Regions from separate parts of the Paenibacillus campi genome, predicted to be linked through region 4. Evidence: predicted binding sites of a transcription regulator. Region 4 holds the regulator's gene; each other region holds the start of a gene.

Region 1 (4,546 bases), on a different contig from region 4:
AATTTGTACCGCCTGCAAAATGAAGGCAATCCCCATTAGGTACGCACCAACCGTCGATACAACGTTCAGTGGGCCCCAGCCGGTATCCCAGTCAAATGTACTTACACGACGAGTCATACCCATCAGACCGAGCAAGTATTGCGGCATGAAACATACGTAGAAACCGATGTTCCAGAACCAGAATGACCATCTGCCCAGCGTTTCGTTCAGCTTGAAGCCGAACATTTTTGGCCACCAGTAGTACATGCCGGCAAAGTAACCGAACACGACCCCACCGATCAGAACTTGGTGGAAGTGGGCAATCAGGAAGTAACTGTTATGGTATTGGAAGTCAGCAGGCGCAACCGCGAGCAGAACCCCTGTCATACCACCGACGATAAACGCCGGAATAAACGCTACTGTCCATAGCATCGGCAGATCGAAGCGAATGCGACCGCGATACATCGTAAACAGCCAGTTAAAGATTTTAACCCCGGTCGGGATCGCAATCAACATCGTTGATAAAGCGAAGAAGGCGTTAACGTCCGCCCCGGAACCCATCGTGAAGAAATGGTGAGCCCATGTGAAGAAGGAAACAAACGCGATAATCATCATCGCAAATACCATCGAGGTGTAACCGAACAGCTTTTTGCGTGAGAACACGCTGACGACTTCGGAGAAAATACCGAATGCCGGCAAAATAACGATATATACCTCTGGGTGACCCCACATCCAGATGAGGTTAATATACATCATCGGATTACCGCCACCGTCAAGGGTGAAGAAGTGCCCGCCCCCGAAACGGTCGAGGAACAGCAAAGCAAGTGTAACTGTCAAAATTGGGAATGCAAAAATGATGATAACGCAAGTTGCAAATACCGACCATGTGAACATTGGCAGCTTCATCATCGTCAGACCTGGTGAACGCATTTTGATAATCGTTACCAAGAAGTTAATACCTGTGGCAAGGGAACCAATACCGGAAATCTGGATACCCCAGATGTAAAAGTTCTGCCCTGGTCCAGGGTTAAATTGCAGCTCGGACAGCGGTGGATAGCTGAGCCAACCGGCATCCGGCGAACCGCCGATAACGAAGGAGAGGTTGAACAACATTGCGCCCAAGAAGAACAGCCAGAAGCTAAGCGAGTTCAAATAAGGGAACGCAACGTCACGCGCACCGATTTGTAACGGTACAACGACGTTAAACAAACCGAACATAAAGGGCATCGCCATAAACAGGATCATAACGACACCGTGTGTAGTAAATACCTGGTTATAATGTTCCGGATGCAGGAATTCAAAATTCGGAATCGCTAATTGCGTCCGCATCATGAGCGCATCGACACCGCCACGGAACATCATAATAATCGCAGCCAAAATGTACATGATACCGATTTTTTTGTGGTCAACCGTAGTCAACCAGTTGCGCCAGAGCCATTTCCACTTTTTGAAGTAGGTCAATCCGGCAACGATCGCAATCGTTACCAATCCAATGGATACGTCTGCACCGTAAATCAACGGATCGCCAGTAACAAAAAACTCGGATGCAAACTGTTTAATATTTTCAAGCATCGTTGAGCTCCTTTCACTTTCTTTGTCCATGCCCGGCGTATCGCCCGCATGTATGGAGGCATTGCATGAATACCATTGGAATACAGCACCGAACGCCGGGCACAAAAGCTCTCCCGACGCGCTGCTTATTTACGCGGACGCATGCGGCGCATATCGTCCGTACAACATAACGTCACTTCAACCAACCGTCTTAAATGCCTTGATCTCGCATTGCAGGTGTCGTGTGTACCGGTTTACGGTGTTCAGACAAACCGCCAGGCAAATACTGGGTTACGATTTTTTGGAACAATCCTTCAGGGAAGGAGGAGAAATATTGCTTGTCCGCTGTACCCGGTGTTGCGATGGACTCATACGTATCCAGCGTCATCGGCTGGGACTCGGTTTTCACCTTTTTCACCCATGCTTCATAATCGGATTCAGTTACGGCATTGACATCAAAGTTCATATCACCAAAATGCTCACCGCTAAAGTTGGCGCCTGAACCGTAGTATGTGCCTGTATGATCTGCTTGTAAATACAAATTCATCGCCATACCGGACATCGTATAAATTTGTCCACCGAGCTGCGGAATCCAGAAGGAGTTCATCGGAGCATCGGAAGTCAGTTCAAAGCGAATTGGACGATCTTCCGGAATCGTTAGCGTATTCACTGTAGCGACTCCTTCTTCCGGATAGAAAAACGCCCATTTCCAATCCAACGAAATGGCTTGAATGACGATAGGTGGTTTGTCAGACTTAATAGCTACGGAAGGCTCGAGTGCGTACGTATACCGAACGGTTACGATACCGAGTACGGCGATGACGACAATCGGAATGCCCCACCAGATCGATTCCAACACATTGCTGTGATTGAAATCCGGATCGTACTTAGCCTTTCTGCCCGGTTTGTCACGATATCTCCATACAATAACGAAGGTCAGTATGGTTGTCGGTACAATAACAATCGCGGTCAGAATCGTCGAAATGATAATGACATCGCGTTGTCCTTCTGCGATTGGTCCTTTCGGATTAAGAACAGCATAATTGCTAGAACCAGCAACTAGCGCCCAAACCGTCAGAGCCAGCGACAACACAGTCACAACCAGAACAACCCAGAACATAAGGCGCGAACCTGGTTTTTTGCTCATCTTGATCCCCTTTCTCACTTAACGCTTATGACGTTCATAATGTTGAAACCACACATTCCTATGTTAACACTAAGTGTCCTATTTGCGTATCCATAGAAGGTGTAAATTTCGATTTTTTTTGGCTTGTTAACAAATCTGTCAATTTATCAGCAAGCAGAAGTGAATGTTTTCACATTATTTAAAGATTAACATATATTTACTTCGTAAAAAAGCCCCTTTAAGAATAATTCTTAAAGGAGCCTTAATTTTAAAATTCAAGCTGGACAGCTATGTTTGCCTATGACAAATCGCATGGACAGTCAGGAAAATACTAGTCGTCCTTAATGCCATCTTTCCCTTCGTCACTGCGCGCCTGCATTGAGCCAAGCCATTTGGCTAAAGAATAAATAAAGGCAAATGCAGCCAAACAGCCGACACCGATCATCAAACCGAGATTGTTATCATTGAATGGTTGCAGATTAAGCACGATAAGCAAAATACCGGCAGCACAGCTTAGCCATGCGACAACAGTTAACATTTTGCTAAGTCCATATGTGTTTTGTGCCGAGCTTTTCTCGCTCGGTCCTCTGGATTTGGTAGCCACGGAATCCACTCCCCTTTCCCGGATAGTCGTATTACTGCTATGTCTGCCTGAATCGGTTCATCGTTTGAGCCGGCGTACCAAGCAGAAGTGCCATACGACTTATTACCACAAAAGGAAGCTTTTGATTCGCAATGCTTCATTTATATTTTGCCTTATCGTTTGCCTGCTCCGGTTGATACCGAATTAGCGCGTCTCCATCCAGTTGTTACGCACCACATTTTGATACCAGTAAAAGCTTTCTTTTGGTGTACGCACTTGGGTACGGAAATCAACATGGATCAGCCCAAAGCGCATGCGGTAACCTTCCGCCCATTCAAAATTGTCCATCAACGACCATGCCATATAACCTTTTAACTGGATGCCATCATTAATTACACGATGCACCTGAGCGATATGCTGCTGCAAATAACTAATCCGTACCGTATCGTTTACGATGCCGTTTTGCACACCATCATTAATGCACGCCCCGTTCTCGGTAATGTAAATATCGATATTGCCGTATTTTTGCAAATAATGGATCACATCATATAATCCGGTCGAATCGATCGGCCAGCCGATATCGGTTTTGAACAAGCCCATATCGATCGGTTCGCTGTGCAAATAACCGGCTTTCGGGTTGTACCGATTTACGGTCGGATGATAGTAGTTAATGCCGATCAGATCGATCGGCTGGGCGATGATGTCCATATCGCCTGCCTGCACCGGCGGGGTAGCGCCTGCTGCTTTGAACCAATCGTACAATGATTGCGGATAGCTTCCTTTATACACCGGATCAAGGAACCAGTCGGCATACACTTCGATGTTGCGATTGCAAGCTGCACGATCCGCTTCGCTTTTGCTGTACGGCACCGCCCAGGCAACATTGGGCGCAATGCCGATTTGACCGTCTGTCGGGCTAATTTGACGGAACAGCTTAACCGCATGTCCGTGCGCCACGAGCAAATTATGCCCTACATTGAGCGCAATTTGCAAATCGGTATTGCCAGGCGCATGCTTACCTTCCAAATTGGACAAAAAGGCGATACACCACGGCTCGTTAAATGTGAGCCACAATTTGATTTTGGCGCTAAATTCACGGAACATCACTTCGGCATATTTCACAAACGCATCGATCGTACGGCGATTTTCCCAGCCGCCATCATCTTGCAGCGTCTGCGGCAAATCCCAATGATACAGCGTGCAAAATGGCTCAATGCCCGCTTCCAGCAGCTTGTCCACAAACCGATGGTAAAAGTCGATCCCTTCGCGATTGATCTCACCATCTCCATCCGGAATAATACGCGGCC
Region 2 (4,546 bases), on a different contig from region 4:
GCACAGTCGGTGGCGCACTTGTCGGCATGCTCATGTATAATGAAGCAAGAAGCGGATTGCGCATCCTGTTCATCGCCATGATTATTACGTCAGCGGTCGGCTTAAAGCTGATTGCCTGATCGATCGTATCCCGTTTGCTGCGGGACGACCATTACAGCACGATCGATGACACTCGTGCCAATCCGATTATGACTTTGCAATGTTGAAGGAGTAGTTGGCATGATTACGACAGTTACACTCAATACGGCGCTTGATGTGATTTACCAGGTGCCTGCTCTGCGTCCGAATACGGTGCATCGCATTGAAGACGCGATTACACTTCCAGGCGGCAAAGGCGTCAATGCGGCACGCATTATTCGTCAGCTAGGTGAACCGGTGACGGCTGCCGGGCTCATCGCCGGGCATAACGGGCGTAAGCTCGTTTCGCTGCTACGGCAAGAACAGGTCGGGTGCCGATTTACCGAAGCCGATGGCGAGACACGACTTGCGATTACGATACTGGATGAAAGTCGTCACACGCAAACCGAACTGATCGAGCAAGGGGCAGCGGTCACCGCCGCACAGCTTGATTTGCTGGAACAAACGGTGGCGGAGCTAGCGTCCTGCTCTAGCTGGGTGCTATTTTCCGGCAGCTTGCCGCAGCAATGTCCGCCGGATGTGTATGTGCGGCTGATCGAGATCGCCCGCCGCAATGGCGCTTGTACTGCGCTCGATAGTAGCGGTGAGGCGTTAATGCATGGAATGAAGGCAACGCCGTATACGGTCAAACCGAATGAACAGGAAGCGTGTGAATGGGCGGGCATTGCACCGGATAGCAGCAATCGGCAAGAACGACTGCAACAAGCGTTAACCGCCATGCTCGATCACGGAATCGAGCTGCCGGTCATCTCGCTCGGCGCGGAAGGTGCGATTGCGGCTGAACGTTCTACCGGCTCCTTTTACCGGATACGGGTGCCACGATTGCCGATTGCAAGTGCACTCGGCAGTGGCGATGCGATGATTGCCGGGATGATCGTGTCCGCCAGTCGCGGTGGCGGAGCACAAGCGATGCTGCGGTTAGGTACGGCTTGTGGCAGTGCCTGTGCGCTGCAACCGGCTGCCGGCTGGATCGATACCGACGATATTACCGATATCGGCAATGAGATTGCAATAGAAAAATCCCCTGTAGCCTAAGGCTCAGGGGATCATTGTCGTTGTGCGTGCTCCAAAACGTACGTCCATAAAAATCTCACCGGTTTGCTGATCGCTGACGACAAAATTTATCTCCTGCGGGACCAATTCCTTTAGCGCATACTGTCTTGCCCAATCAAGTGAAGGGAATTCCCTCGTCTGATCAAATGATCGGACGGTGATCTTTGGCAGTAATTCTTTGTAGTGGCTCAAGGTGCAAACCTCCTTTATTACTCCATTAGACAATCCGAATAGATTTGAATCCGCTTACAAGAAATTTATTCCATTTATTTAAAAATATAAACCGATGTGGAAAAATCGGTATGAATATATCCATTGGAACATTTGCGCATATACGGTTTACCATTTAACCAACGCAAGTTGAACGAGCGCAAGTGAAAATAATGAAAAGGACAGCTTATACTAGCTGCTCAAATGATGTGTATCCATTATGTTACACATTAATCGATACTGTGCCTAGAGGTTTTGTACCTATTCCAAGTTTGTGTAATTAGGGCAATAACGAATAGCGCCTAATTCGTATAGATGCAATCAGGCGCCAGTTTTCCACATCATCATGAGCATTACCGTACATCATTGGCTAAATTGGATACGACCCGCACACATTCGCCATGCTCAATTCATGCTCTGGATTGTAAAAAGTTCAAGCGTGCCGGCGAATTTGCCCGGCATAATGTCGCAGATCAGCGCGGTCATGCTGCAAATAGGCTTGTACCATCGCCGCCCATTGCTCGTATAGCGAGCCAGGTGCAGTTTCAGTTAGCCAAGCGCATAGCTTATCTGTCCAGATGAGCAAATAATGTTCAATAAAATCAAGCTGTGCCTGAATAACAGCAGCTTGCTCCAGCGGACGTTGTTCGCTCTCCGCCAATCGCTCGGCAAGCAATGACATAAATTCCAGTTCGATCGCGATATGATCATCCGATTCATGATCCATCTTTTTAAACGTAATACCTGCATGGGCATAGACGGAATTCAGTATCGCTTCATATCCGCACGGCTCCTGTTCACCGCATACATAATGGGCGGCACGCAGATGATCTTCACCATTTTGCTCATCTAACAAACGCTCATAGGCTGCATTATGCTGTGCAGCAGACTGCACAATCGCTGCAAGCGATGTCCGCTCCAATTCAGACAGCAAGGAATACGAACGAACACTCAGCTGCTGAATGCGTCCGGCATCACGGCGCCATTCGATCAGCTTGGACAGCGTTGGCTTACGTTGCAGCATTTCACTTAACAAACGATACGTCATCACCCGACTGTACAACCAATCGATGCTCGTCTTTACTTCCGTATTCACTGTCATCTGAAATACACTCCTTGTGATTTTATTCACTACTTTATTGCACGCAATACGTTATGATTACAATCAATGTACTGAACACTGATGATCATATTATGATCGGTAACGACAATAGATCATTCGTTTTAGGCTTACCTACATTGTAACCGATATCACAAGCGAGATGTGCATTTTGCCCATTCGTTCATAAAATAGTCAACAATGCCTGGCAGCTGCTTTAGTTGCCAGGCATTTGTTTTAAAATATACAGGCGTCTTGCCATTTCATACGCCTCTGGATCATTCATATTGTATAGACACCACGGTGTCAGATCATACGATCGTTCATGCTCATCCTGTTCTTCCTTTAGCAACTGTTCGAGCGGTATTTCCACCTGATTGTGCTGTTCTAGCCAATCCATCACTTTAAGCTGGCGCTGCTCTAACGCTGTCTGCAATGATGGTAGTACTGTGCGATGGTACAAAGCATACAGCGGATGTATACGTCCCTCGTACGATGGAAATGCTGCCTGCGCCAATGGAATCTGCCCTTCTTCCACATTGCTATCACCGAACATTGTCGCCGTTTTCATCATCAACCGGATCAGACTGGCGCTGGCAAATGGCATATCACATGCCGCCAGTATGTACCAGGTGGCATCTATATGCTTCATGCCCGCGTACAATCCTGCCAGCGGCCCTAAACCGGGATAATCGTCCGCCGCTACAGGCAAATGAAGAAAGTCATAACTGTGCTGATCCGATGCAGCCAGACAAACATGTGGCGTACATTGCAATAATGTATCGGCTACACGCTGAATGACCGGTTTGCCACCGATATCAAGCAATGCTTTATCTCTGCCCATCCGACGCGACTGCCCGCCAGCCAGCAAAATAGCTGCAAGATCAATTCTCATCTGTATTCCTCCTGTCTGGTGAAAAATCAGTGCACGGCAATATCATTGCTATGCTTGCCTTGTTAGCCTATTATGCTTGTTTCGTGTGCTGCTTGCTTGCCGATGCTACCGAGCAGTCCGTGTTCCTCCTCCACAAGCACTTCTTCTATTCAGCTTTGTAAACGTATTGTTGAAGCATGATTGTCGTTCAGCTTCATATCCTGCTTGTTTCCGCACGATGCTCGTTCAACTTTATTTTGCTTCTGCATGGACGATGCCAAACTTTGAACGATCTAAATCGATTTATGTTATGTATCGATGCTACAATCAACTGCCGACTTTATTATAAACCTTACTACAACTGAAACCAAACGGTTTATGATTACGCTTACAAATTAAATGGCTTTTGACGCTACTGTAATCCATAGTTAGGCGAATTTGGCGTAAAATGGTTTGTATCCCCTTTCAACAAATGATACAGTGAAGTACATATCGCCTTGAAAGGATTGTCGCAGCTTGAGTTCCATAACCTCCAAATCTCCTTTTGCTACCCTTCGCTGGTATACGTTTTTTATTTACGGGACGATGGTTATTTTCACCAGTTTCTTTCAGCTTTATTTGCAAGATGTCGGTATGAGCCAGAGCGAGATTGGCGCATTGATGGCAATCGGGCCATTTGTATCGTTGTTTGCGAATCCATTCTGGGGCTATCTTGGTGATCGCTGGCAAAATGTCCGTTTGGTGCTGCTGGCGATGATGATCGGCACATTAGTACTCGTGCAGATCGTATTCAATGTGCAAAATTACACGCTGATCTATATTGTAATGACTTGCTTTTTCTTTTTCCAGACACCGATGTTTGCGCAATCGAGCACATTGATTCTAAATTATATCGATGGCACGCCTTACAAATTCGGCGGCTTTCGGCTGTACGGTTCGCTCGGCTGGGCACTGACGGCAATTGTAGCTGGTCCGGTCATTGATCAGCTCGGTGTACCGCGCATCGGCATCGTGTTTACCGCGCTGTTGTTAGTGGCGATTTTGTTGATCGTGCTGTTGCCGCCACAAGAGCGGAGCGCAGGCGGGGCGGCTCCAATCAGCTGGTCGACGCTCAAGCAGATTGGCGGCAATTTATATTTTATCGGCTTTATCGTACTCGGTGTGCTCGTGTC
Region 3 (4,546 bases), 170 kb from region 4:
CTCGTTGCAGCTTGTCGGCGGCGTGTGGAACATAAAAAGCTGGAAGGTTTTTTAGCTGGATTTGGCAAATGGCCTGGTGACATTATGCTGGTCGGAGAAGCACCTGGCGGGAATGAAATCGTGCAAGGACGTCCATTTTGCGGACAGGCTGGTAAAGTGTTGGATGAATATTTGCACATTGCTGGCATTACGCGCGACGATCTGTATATGACGAGCGCGGTACGTAGCCGTCCATATCGAGATCGTCCAGTCAAAGGGAATCCGGAGCGTATAAGCCGTTCCAATCGTACGCCGACGGCGAGCGAAATTGTTGCACATGCGCCGATTCTTGATTATGAACTTGCAGTCGTGCAACCACGATTACTCATTACAGTTGGCAATATTGGACTGCAACGGCTGCTCGGCAACGGAATGCGTGTGTCTGATCTGCACGGGCAGCCTCGGCAAAGCGTCATTCGACATGTGGAGCGTGATCACCCGGAACGCGGTTATTATGAAGGTACAACGTCATATTGGATTTTCCCGTTGTATCATCCAGCAGCGATTTTGTACAATCGTGCACTAGAAACGGTAATTGAACAAGATTTGCATCATTTGCGTAATTTTTTGCAAGGGGACGTGTGGAGATGAGACAGTGACGACTCCGTAATGGATTGGAAAAAGAGTAAAATATAAGCGGTAGCGAACAATTATTATAGTGGATGATGTTTAGCTAGTCTGCTCGCCAAAACGCCTGCTAAAGCGCATAAATTGCCATGTTTTCGTTTGCTTATGATCGGAAATATGGTAAGATATTTGTGCTAACTTATTGTAAGTTGAAAGTTGCGAGTGGAGAGTTGAATTTGCATCCATATGTGATTGGGCTATGGACGAGTAAAGAGGTGAGATGATGGAACAGCATCAATTGGGATTGTGTCCGCGCTTTGAGACAGCCTTTTCGTTCCTAGGCAAACGCTGGAATGGTCTCATTATTCAATCGTTGATGAGCGGACCGAAACGGTTCAAGGACATATCAAACCTTATTCCGATGATGAGCGATAAAATGCTCTCGGAGCGCATGAAAGATTTGGAAGCAAGTGGCATACTCGTTCGGAAAGTATATCCGGAAACGCCGGTACGGATTGAGTATGAACTGACAGAGAAAGGTCATGCCCTCAAGCCGGTGATGGAGCAGATTCAGAACTGGGCAGAGCATTGGGTAGACTGATTAATGTATACATGCCGTCTGCAACGTCAAGGCAGCAGTATCCGACCATAAAAAAAGCTTTCCCCGGTACGATTCCGGTGGAAAGCTTTTTTCGCATTATCACAACCGGGTTGCAGTAAAGCCCGTACAATGGGGAGGGGAGTGGGGATTAAATCCGGCAAACTTCTTTCGGGCACAGCTCGCAATGGCACACTTCCTGTAGCGCCTCCAGATCATGGATAATGATCATACCGTGCTCATACTCGATCGTATCCTGTTTGCGTAGATCACTTAGCATACGGTTGACGCTTTCACGGGTCGCACCGATCATATTCGACAGATCGGTATGAGTGATCTTTTTGTTGATTAAAATCGATCCGTCTTCATTATGTGGTTTACCGTACGTATTGCCTAGGCGAATCAAAGTGGAGCAGAGCGCACCTGGTTTACCGTACAGCATCAGATCGCGCACTTTGGTCTGTGTCAGGCGATGGTGCGTGCCCATCCATTTCATAAAATCGAGCGCAAAGTCACAATGCTGACAGATGATCAGCTCCAAGTCTTTATGATCGATGACCGCTACTTCGGTATCTTCCAGTGCTTCGGCAGTGAAACCGAGTCGGGTGCCTGAGAACAGATCAGCTTGACCGATAATATCACCAACCTGATACAGGTACAGGATTAGCTCTTTCCCTTCGTCCGTCGATTTAGTTAGTTTGACGCGTCCGCTTTTAATGTAATACAATTTGTCAGAAATATCGCCTTCCCAGAACAGATGCGATCCCGCCGCAATATTGCGATCTGTCGCATAAGCAAGCATGCGCTCCAAATTCACAGGCGAGAAGCTGCTCGTATTGCTTTTTTCGCTATGCTTCATCAATTCCATCGATTTGTTCATCATTGTTCCTCTCCTTTATGTCCCCATTATACGTGAAAATAAGCAAATTGCATTAAATTAAAGGAAAAATTAGTAAAATAATTTCAAATATGCCACTTTTCCTCTATTTGCTATCGGTTGAAATAAAAGAAATTTTAAGTTGTGAAAGTTTGTGATTATTTTCACTTATATTATAGCGCGCTATGATTTAAAATGCAAAAGCAAAAAACAAGACAAGAAAATTTTTAAAAATCAAAATTTATTGTGAAAAACATCACATTATCACATTTATCGCTATGCTATGATCAGTGCGTAGACAAGAGCAACGCACATTCTGAGGAGGATGAGAGAAATGGCTGTTAAAAATGATGTCGCCCGCACGGTAGAGGTAACTGCACAGGAAGAAATTCAAAAACAGATCGATAAAGCGAACAGAGCCTACTCCGCATTTATGAAAATGGATCAGCAGCAAATTGATCAGATCGTACAGGCGATGGCGCTTGCCGGGCTGGATAAACATATGCACCTTGCCAAAATGGCTGTCGAAGAAACCGGTCGTGGTGTATACGAAGACAAAATTACAAAAAACATCTTTGCGACAGAATACATTTATCATAGCATTAAAAATGAAAAAACGGTCGGCGTGATCGAGGACAACGCGTATGACAGCTTCCAAAAAATCGCTGAACCGGTCGGCATCATTATGGGCATTACGCCTGTCACGAACCCGACATCGACGACGATGTTCAAAGCATTGATCGCAATCAAAACACGTAACCCGATCATTTTCGGTTTCCATCCATCCGCCCAACAGTGTAGCCGTGAAGCAGCCCAAATATTGCTTGAAGCAGCGGTGAAACACGGTGCACCAGCCGACTGTATTCAATGGATCGAACAGCCATCGATGGACAAAACGAATGCGCTCATGAATCATCCGGATGTGGCACTCATTCTCGCTACCGGTGGCGGCGCGATGGTAAAAGCGGCATATAGCTGCGGCAAACCAGCGCTTGGCGTAGGTCCAGGTAACGTACCTGCTTTTATCGAGAAAAGTGCGGATTTGAAGCAAGCGGTGACAGATTTAATTTTATCGAAATCGTTTGATAACGGGATGATCTGTGCGTCCGAGCAGGCGGTTGTGATTGAAGAACCGGTATTCGAGCAAGTGAAAAAGTTGATGATCGATAATGGCTGCTATTTCCTTAGCAAAGACGAAGTTGCCAAACTGACCGCTAGTGCAATGAATGTGGAAAAATGCGCTGTAAACCCAGCCATCGTCGGACAACCTGCAACCAAAATTGCCGAAATGAGCGGCATTACCGTGCCAGCTAACACCAAAATCCTGATTGCCGAACTGGAAGGCGTAGGTACCAAATATCCATTGTCCGCCGAAAAGTTAAGCCCAGTGCTGGCTTGTTATAAAGTGAAAAATGCGGAGCAAGGCATCGAGCGTGCTGCCCAAATCGTAGAGTTTGGCGGGATGGGTCACTCGTCGGCAATTCATTCGAACAATGAAGAAGTGATTCAAAAATTCGCAGATCGTCTGCAAACCGGACGTATTATCGTCAATTCGCCATCGACACATGGGGCAATCGGCGACATTTACAATACGAATTTGCCGTCGCTCACACTCGGTTGTGGATCGTATGGACGCAATTCCACATCGTCGAACGTTACAGCCGTTAATTTGATTAATATTAAAAGGGTGGCTCGCCGTACTGTGAATATGCAATGGTTCAAAATCCCAGCGAAAGTCTATTTTGAAAAAGGCTCGACACAATATCTTGCCAAAATGCCCAACATTAGTCGTGTCGCCATCGTCACCGACCCGATGATGGTACAGCTCGGTTATGTAGAAAAAGTGGAACATTATCTCCGTCAGCGTCAAACTCCGGTTGTGATCGAAGTGTTCTCCGAGGTGGAGCCTGATCCATCGACGACGACCGTCGAACGCGGACGCCAGATGATGGAACGTTTCCAACCGGACTGCATTATCGCGCTTGGCGGCGGTTCGCCAATGGATGCTGCCAAAGGCATGTGGCTGTTTTACGAATACCCTGACGTAAGTTTTGATAACTTGAAGCAGAAATTTATGGATATTCGCAAACGAATTTACAAATACCCACATCTCGGTCAAAAAGCGCAATTTGTAGCGATTCCAACGACATCGGGTACAGGCTCGGAAGTGACATCGTTTGCAGTCATTACCGATAAAGAAAAAGGCAATACGAAATACCCGCTCGCAGACTATGAACTGACACCGGACGTAGCGATTGTCGATCCTGAATTTGTGTACACTTTGCCACGCGTCGCAGTAGCCGATACCGGGATGGATGTGCTCACGCATGCGATTGAAGCGTACGTATCGAATATGGCGAACGACTACACCGACGGACTGGCGATCAAAGCGATCCAACTCGTGTTCCAATATTTGGAGCAATCGGCACTGACCGGCGATAAACTGGCACGCGAAAAAATGCACA
Region 4 (4,546 bases):
CAAAACCATATGTTTGACGAAGTGATGCAGGCGCTGACCGATGAGCAGCATCTGCTGATTGAAGCAGGCACCGGTACAGGCAAATCGCTCGGTTATTTGCTGCCTTCGATCTATCATAGTGTAAAGCATAATGAACGGGTCATGCTCAGCACACATACGATCAATTTGCAGGAACAGCTGCGTGAGCGCGATGTGCCACTGCTGACACAAGTTATTCCGTTTGCGTTCCGGGCGGCTGTGTTTAAAGGACGGCAACATTATTTGTGTCTGCGCAAATTTGAGCATAAAATAAATACGAAGGAATTTCAAAGTCCCAAAGAGGACGTTTTAATCGCTGCTCAGATGATCGTCTGGCTGACCGCCACCGAAACCGGAGACGATGAAGAACTGAATATGGGCAATCGTGGCGGTGATTTCTGGGAAACGGTAGCGAGTGACACCGATTCCTGCCTCGGTCGTGCTTGTCCGTGGTTTAAACAATGTTATTATCATCGCGCCAAACATGAAGCCGGTGCCGCCGATGTAGTCATTACGAACCATTCCAAGCTGTTCACTGATATTAAGGCAGGGCATCAGCTATTGCCAAGCTATGAACGGCTCGTCATCGATGAAGCACATCATCTGGAAGATGTGGCGGGTAAGCATTTGGGCATGCACATGAAATATTTCACATTGGTTCATCCGCTGCTGCGTCTGTTCAAAGACAGCAAAAACGGGCAGCTTGCCGTATTGCGTCAGCAACTCGGTTCATCCGGTAGCGAACGGGCGATGGAATGGGCGATCGCGATCGATAATTTGTATCCGGAGCTGGCGGATATTAAAGAAGATTGGGATAAGCTAAACGAGCTGCTGTTTGCGCTTTTGCCGCAGCGCAGCGATGCCGGGCCAGGGGAAGCGGCACAATTTACACTGCGACTGCTGCCTGACAAAAAGCCGGAGGAATGGGCGCACATTACCGAGCTGGAAAACCGCATCCATATCGCGCTAAGTCAAATGATTCGGCAGGGCGAACATATTATGGGCAAAATCAAAGATTCGGATGACATCGTGGACACGGACGGACTTGTGACCGATGTGACCGGACTATTCAAAGATTTGGGCAGTGTGCGTGACGATCTGCGTCATTTTGTGAAGTTGGATAGCACAGATACAGTATATTGGTATGAAGCCAATGCCAGTTACCGCAGCAAATCGCTGCAAATGTACGCTGTACCGGTCGATGTGAGCGAACAGCTCAAAGAGCATTTTTTCGATAAAAAGAAAAGCATTATTTTGACATCGGCAACGTTATCGATCGATAAAAATTTCCAGTATATGATCGAGCAGCTTGGACTCAAAGAAGCCGAGCAGCAGGGCAAGTTGAATACGGTCATGCTGGAATCACCGTTTAATTATCGCGAACAGTCATTGGTGCTCATTCCGCGTGATTTTCCGACTTTAAAAGGAAGTGTGGGCGATGAACATTTCGTGTCGATGCTGGTGGAATCGCTTGCCGATGCGGCGCGTGCGACCCGTGGACGTATGCTCGTGCTATTCACTTCCTATCGCATGCTCAAGCAGGTGTATGAGCCGCTGAAGGAGAAATTATCTACGAGTGAGATTGCTGTTTTCGGTCAAGGTGTGGACGGTGGTAGTCGCACAAAGCTAACCCGTCGTTTTCAGGAGCATCCGGCATCCGTATTGCTCGGAACGAGCAGCTTCTGGGAAGGCGTCGACATTCCGGGTGAGGCGCTGACTTGCCTGGCGATCGTGCGCTTGCCTTTTCAGCCGCCAAACCATCCGCTTGTAGAAGCGAAAAGCGAACGGCTCAAACGGGAAAAGAAAAACCCGTTTATGAAATTATCTGTGCCACAGGCAGTAATCCGGTTCAAACAGGGCTTTGGGCGACTTGTCCGCACGGCAAACGATCGAGGGATCGTGTTGATTTACGATACGCGGGTCATTGAGGCTTATTACGGCAGACATTTCCTGTATTCACTGCCAGGTCCCAAAATGGAACATATGTACACAAGTCAGATGATTCCCCGTATTGCCGAATGGTTGAGTGACCTGCCACAGGAAACGGAAGCTGCAAATCAAGAGGGGGAGCAAGCATGAAATCCGAAAAAATATCTGAAGCTGTCGTGCGAAGATTACCTGTCTATTTAAGATATCTAAATGAGCTGCATGCCCGTGAAGTGCCGACCGTATCGTCGCAGGAGCTAGGGCAAAAGCTCGATTTGAATCCAGCGCAAATCCGGAAAGACCTCGCTTATTTTGGCGATTTTGGACGCAAAGGGATCGGTTATGATGTGTCTTATTTGATCGAGAAAATTCGTCATATTTTAAAGCTCGATCAGCAGATTAATGTGGCGCTGATCGGTGCTGGTAATCTCGGTCATGCGCTATCCAACTATAACGCCTATTTGCAGGAGACGATGAAAATCGTCGCTGTATTTGATTCGTATGAGCCAAAGGTCGGCACGAAGATCAATACGCTAACCGTGAAGCCGATGAGCGATCTGGCAGAGATGATTCAGGCGAAACATATTCGCGTTGGCATCATCACGGTGCCAAATACAGAAGCGCAGCGTGTCGCTGATCAATTGATCGATGCCGGCATCGAAGCGATTTTGAATTTTGCGCCGATCATTTTGCGTACACCACCGCATGTGCGTGTGCATACAGCCGATTTTACGACCGATTTGCTTAGTCTTGCCTATTACCTTGAAGATGGAAAGGAATTAGAAGCCAATGAACAACTCTCCGAGTAAATGGATAATTAAAAACGGTATTTTTGCCGTTTTAAACGGGCACAAGCCTGTACTGCACGGTCATATGGTGATCGAAAATGACCGGATTACGTATATTGGTGAACAGGAGCCGCAACTGGAAGACGATGTGACGGTCGTAGACGGACGCCATCAATTTTTTATTCCAGGTCTTGTAAATAGTCATGGGCATGCAGCGATGTCGCTATTGCGTGGTTATGGTGATGATTTGGCGCTGCAAGTATGGTTACAAGAGAAAATGTGGCCGATGGAAGCGAAGTTTACGAGCGATGATGTGTACACCGGTACAGCGCTGTCTGTACTGGAAATGCTCAAAGGCGGCACAACGACATTCCTCGATATGTATGATCGTTCCGAGCGCGTAGCTGAAGTGGTGGAGCAGTCGGGTATGCGAGCCGTGCTTATGCGCGGCGTTATCGGTCTGTGCTCAGAACAGGAGCAGACGGACAAGCTGAATCAAGCGGTGCAATTTGTACGCGACTGGCACGGTAAAGCAGATGGACGTATTACGACGATGATGTCTCCACATGCGCCGTACACTTGCCCACCGCAATTTATCGAGCGTTTTGTACAAGCAGCGCATGATTTGGATGTGCCATTGCATACGCATATGTCCGAAACGATTGCCGAGGTCGAGCTGAATGTAGCCGATTATGGTCTGCGTCCGGTTGCCCATTTGGAAAAATTGGGCGTGTTTACCCGTCCGACATTGCTAGCTCATGCTGTTCATTTGAATGATGAAGAAATTGAAGTGCTGGCGCAACATAAAGTGGCCATTTCGCACAATCCAGGCAGCAATTTGAAGCTGGCAAGCGGGATCGCACGCGTGCCTGATCTGCTGAAAGCAGGTGTGATCGTCTCGCTCGGAACCGACGGCCCGGCAAGCAATAACAATCTTGATATGTTTGAAGAAATGCGACTGGCTGCGCTTATTCATAAAGGCGTATCCGGCGATCCGACCGCTGTACCGGCAAGCGAGGCGCTACGAATGGGCACAGAATACGGTGCCAAATCGGTGTTCCTTAACGATACCGGCAGCTTTGAAGTTGGCATGAAAGCCGATATTACGTCACTCAATATCGATCAGCCGCATTTCCTGCCATTTACGGACTTTATCTCGCATACAGTCTACTCGGCAAGTGCAAAAGATGTGCTACATGTATGGGTGGACGGCAAACAAGTAATTAAGGATGGCGTATCACTGACGCTGGACGAGGAGAAAATCCGTCGTGAAGCGCAGTCGGCGTTTGAAGACTTGCTGACACGCTGACTTGCAACAGATTAGAAAGGATGGCATGTCTTGCGAAATTTGGGAACAGGCAAATGGATCGCGATTATGATTACGATCCTGGGGCTAATCATTCTTGGTGTAAACCAGTTCTATATTCATGTAATGGCAAAGCCGTGGAGCCAGGAGCAAATGGCATTGGAAATTGCCCAGCAAAATGCTAAGCTGACAGCGGTCACACATAGCTACAAGTCGGTTTGGAATGACACTTCCATTTATTGGGTCATTCAAGGCAATACCGCACAAAATCAAAATGTTATGGTATGGGTTAAATTTAATCCTGACGGCACGCCCGCCAAAGGCACAAATGCTGTACATGTGGAGTCGACAGCGGGTACGATTACCGAGCAGCAAACCGCAACATTGCTACAAAAAGATTTGCCCGGCGCAGAAGTCATACGCGCTGTACCTGGCTCGTATAACGGTAAATATGCCTGGCAAGTATTTGCCAAGTCAGGCGATCATTATTATTATGTATTTTACAATT

What was found. The regulator Rex, encoded in region 4, represses fermentation and respiration genes when NADH is low (regulators of the CRP and FNR family bind a similar motif). The targets are predictions, from matches to a motif close to TTGTGAAATATTTCACAA.
Region 1: the regulator Rex is predicted to act here: its motif matches at 2,835-2,852, upstream of qoxA (cytochrome aa3 quinol oxidase subunit II).
Region 2: the regulator Rex is predicted to act here: its motif matches at 2,518-2,535, upstream of U1I11_RS12425 (TorD/DmsD family molecular chaperone).
Region 3: the regulator Rex is predicted to act here: its motif matches at 2,326-2,343, upstream of adhE (bifunctional acetaldehyde-CoA/alcohol dehydrogenase).

The regions. Positions count from the first base shown of each region.
Region 1 is NZ_JAXSQZ010000010.1:65,317-69,862, reverse strand. It holds gene U1I11_RS19205 (cbb3-type cytochrome c oxidase subunit I) at 1-1,551, opposite strand, end outside; gene qoxA (cytochrome aa3 quinol oxidase subunit II) at 1,742-2,677, opposite strand; gene U1I11_RS19195 (hypothetical protein) at 2,988-3,260, opposite strand; gene U1I11_RS19190 (GH1 family beta-glucosidase) at 3,444-4,546, opposite strand, start outside.
Region 2 is NZ_JAXSQZ010000004.1:329,521-334,066, reverse strand. It holds gene U1I11_RS12440 (DMT family transporter) at 1-119, shown strand, start outside; gene U1I11_RS12435 (1-phosphofructokinase family hexose kinase) at 220-1,173, shown strand; gene U1I11_RS12430 (hypothetical protein) at 1,177-1,383, opposite strand; gene U1I11_RS12425 (TorD/DmsD family molecular chaperone) at 1,835-2,503, opposite strand; gene mobA (molybdenum cofactor guanylyltransferase) at 2,718-3,395, opposite strand; gene U1I11_RS12415 (MFS transporter) at 3,891-4,546, shown strand, end outside.
Region 3 is NZ_JAXSQZ010000002.1:617,635-622,180, forward strand. It holds gene U1I11_RS07810 (uracil-DNA glycosylase) at 1-630, shown strand, start outside; gene U1I11_RS07815 (winged helix-turn-helix transcriptional regulator) at 890-1,207, shown strand; gene U1I11_RS07820 (Crp/Fnr family transcriptional regulator) at 1,356-2,084, opposite strand; gene adhE (bifunctional acetaldehyde-CoA/alcohol dehydrogenase) at 2,416-4,546, shown strand, end outside.
Region 4 is NZ_JAXSQZ010000002.1:782,953-787,498, forward strand. It holds gene dinG (ATP-dependent DNA helicase DinG) at 1-2,097, shown strand, start outside; gene U1I11_RS08540 (redox-sensing transcriptional repressor Rex) at 2,094-2,753, shown strand; gene U1I11_RS08545 (amidohydrolase) at 2,734-4,041, shown strand; gene U1I11_RS08550 (cell wall elongation regulator TseB-like domain-containing protein) at 4,072-4,546, shown strand, end outside.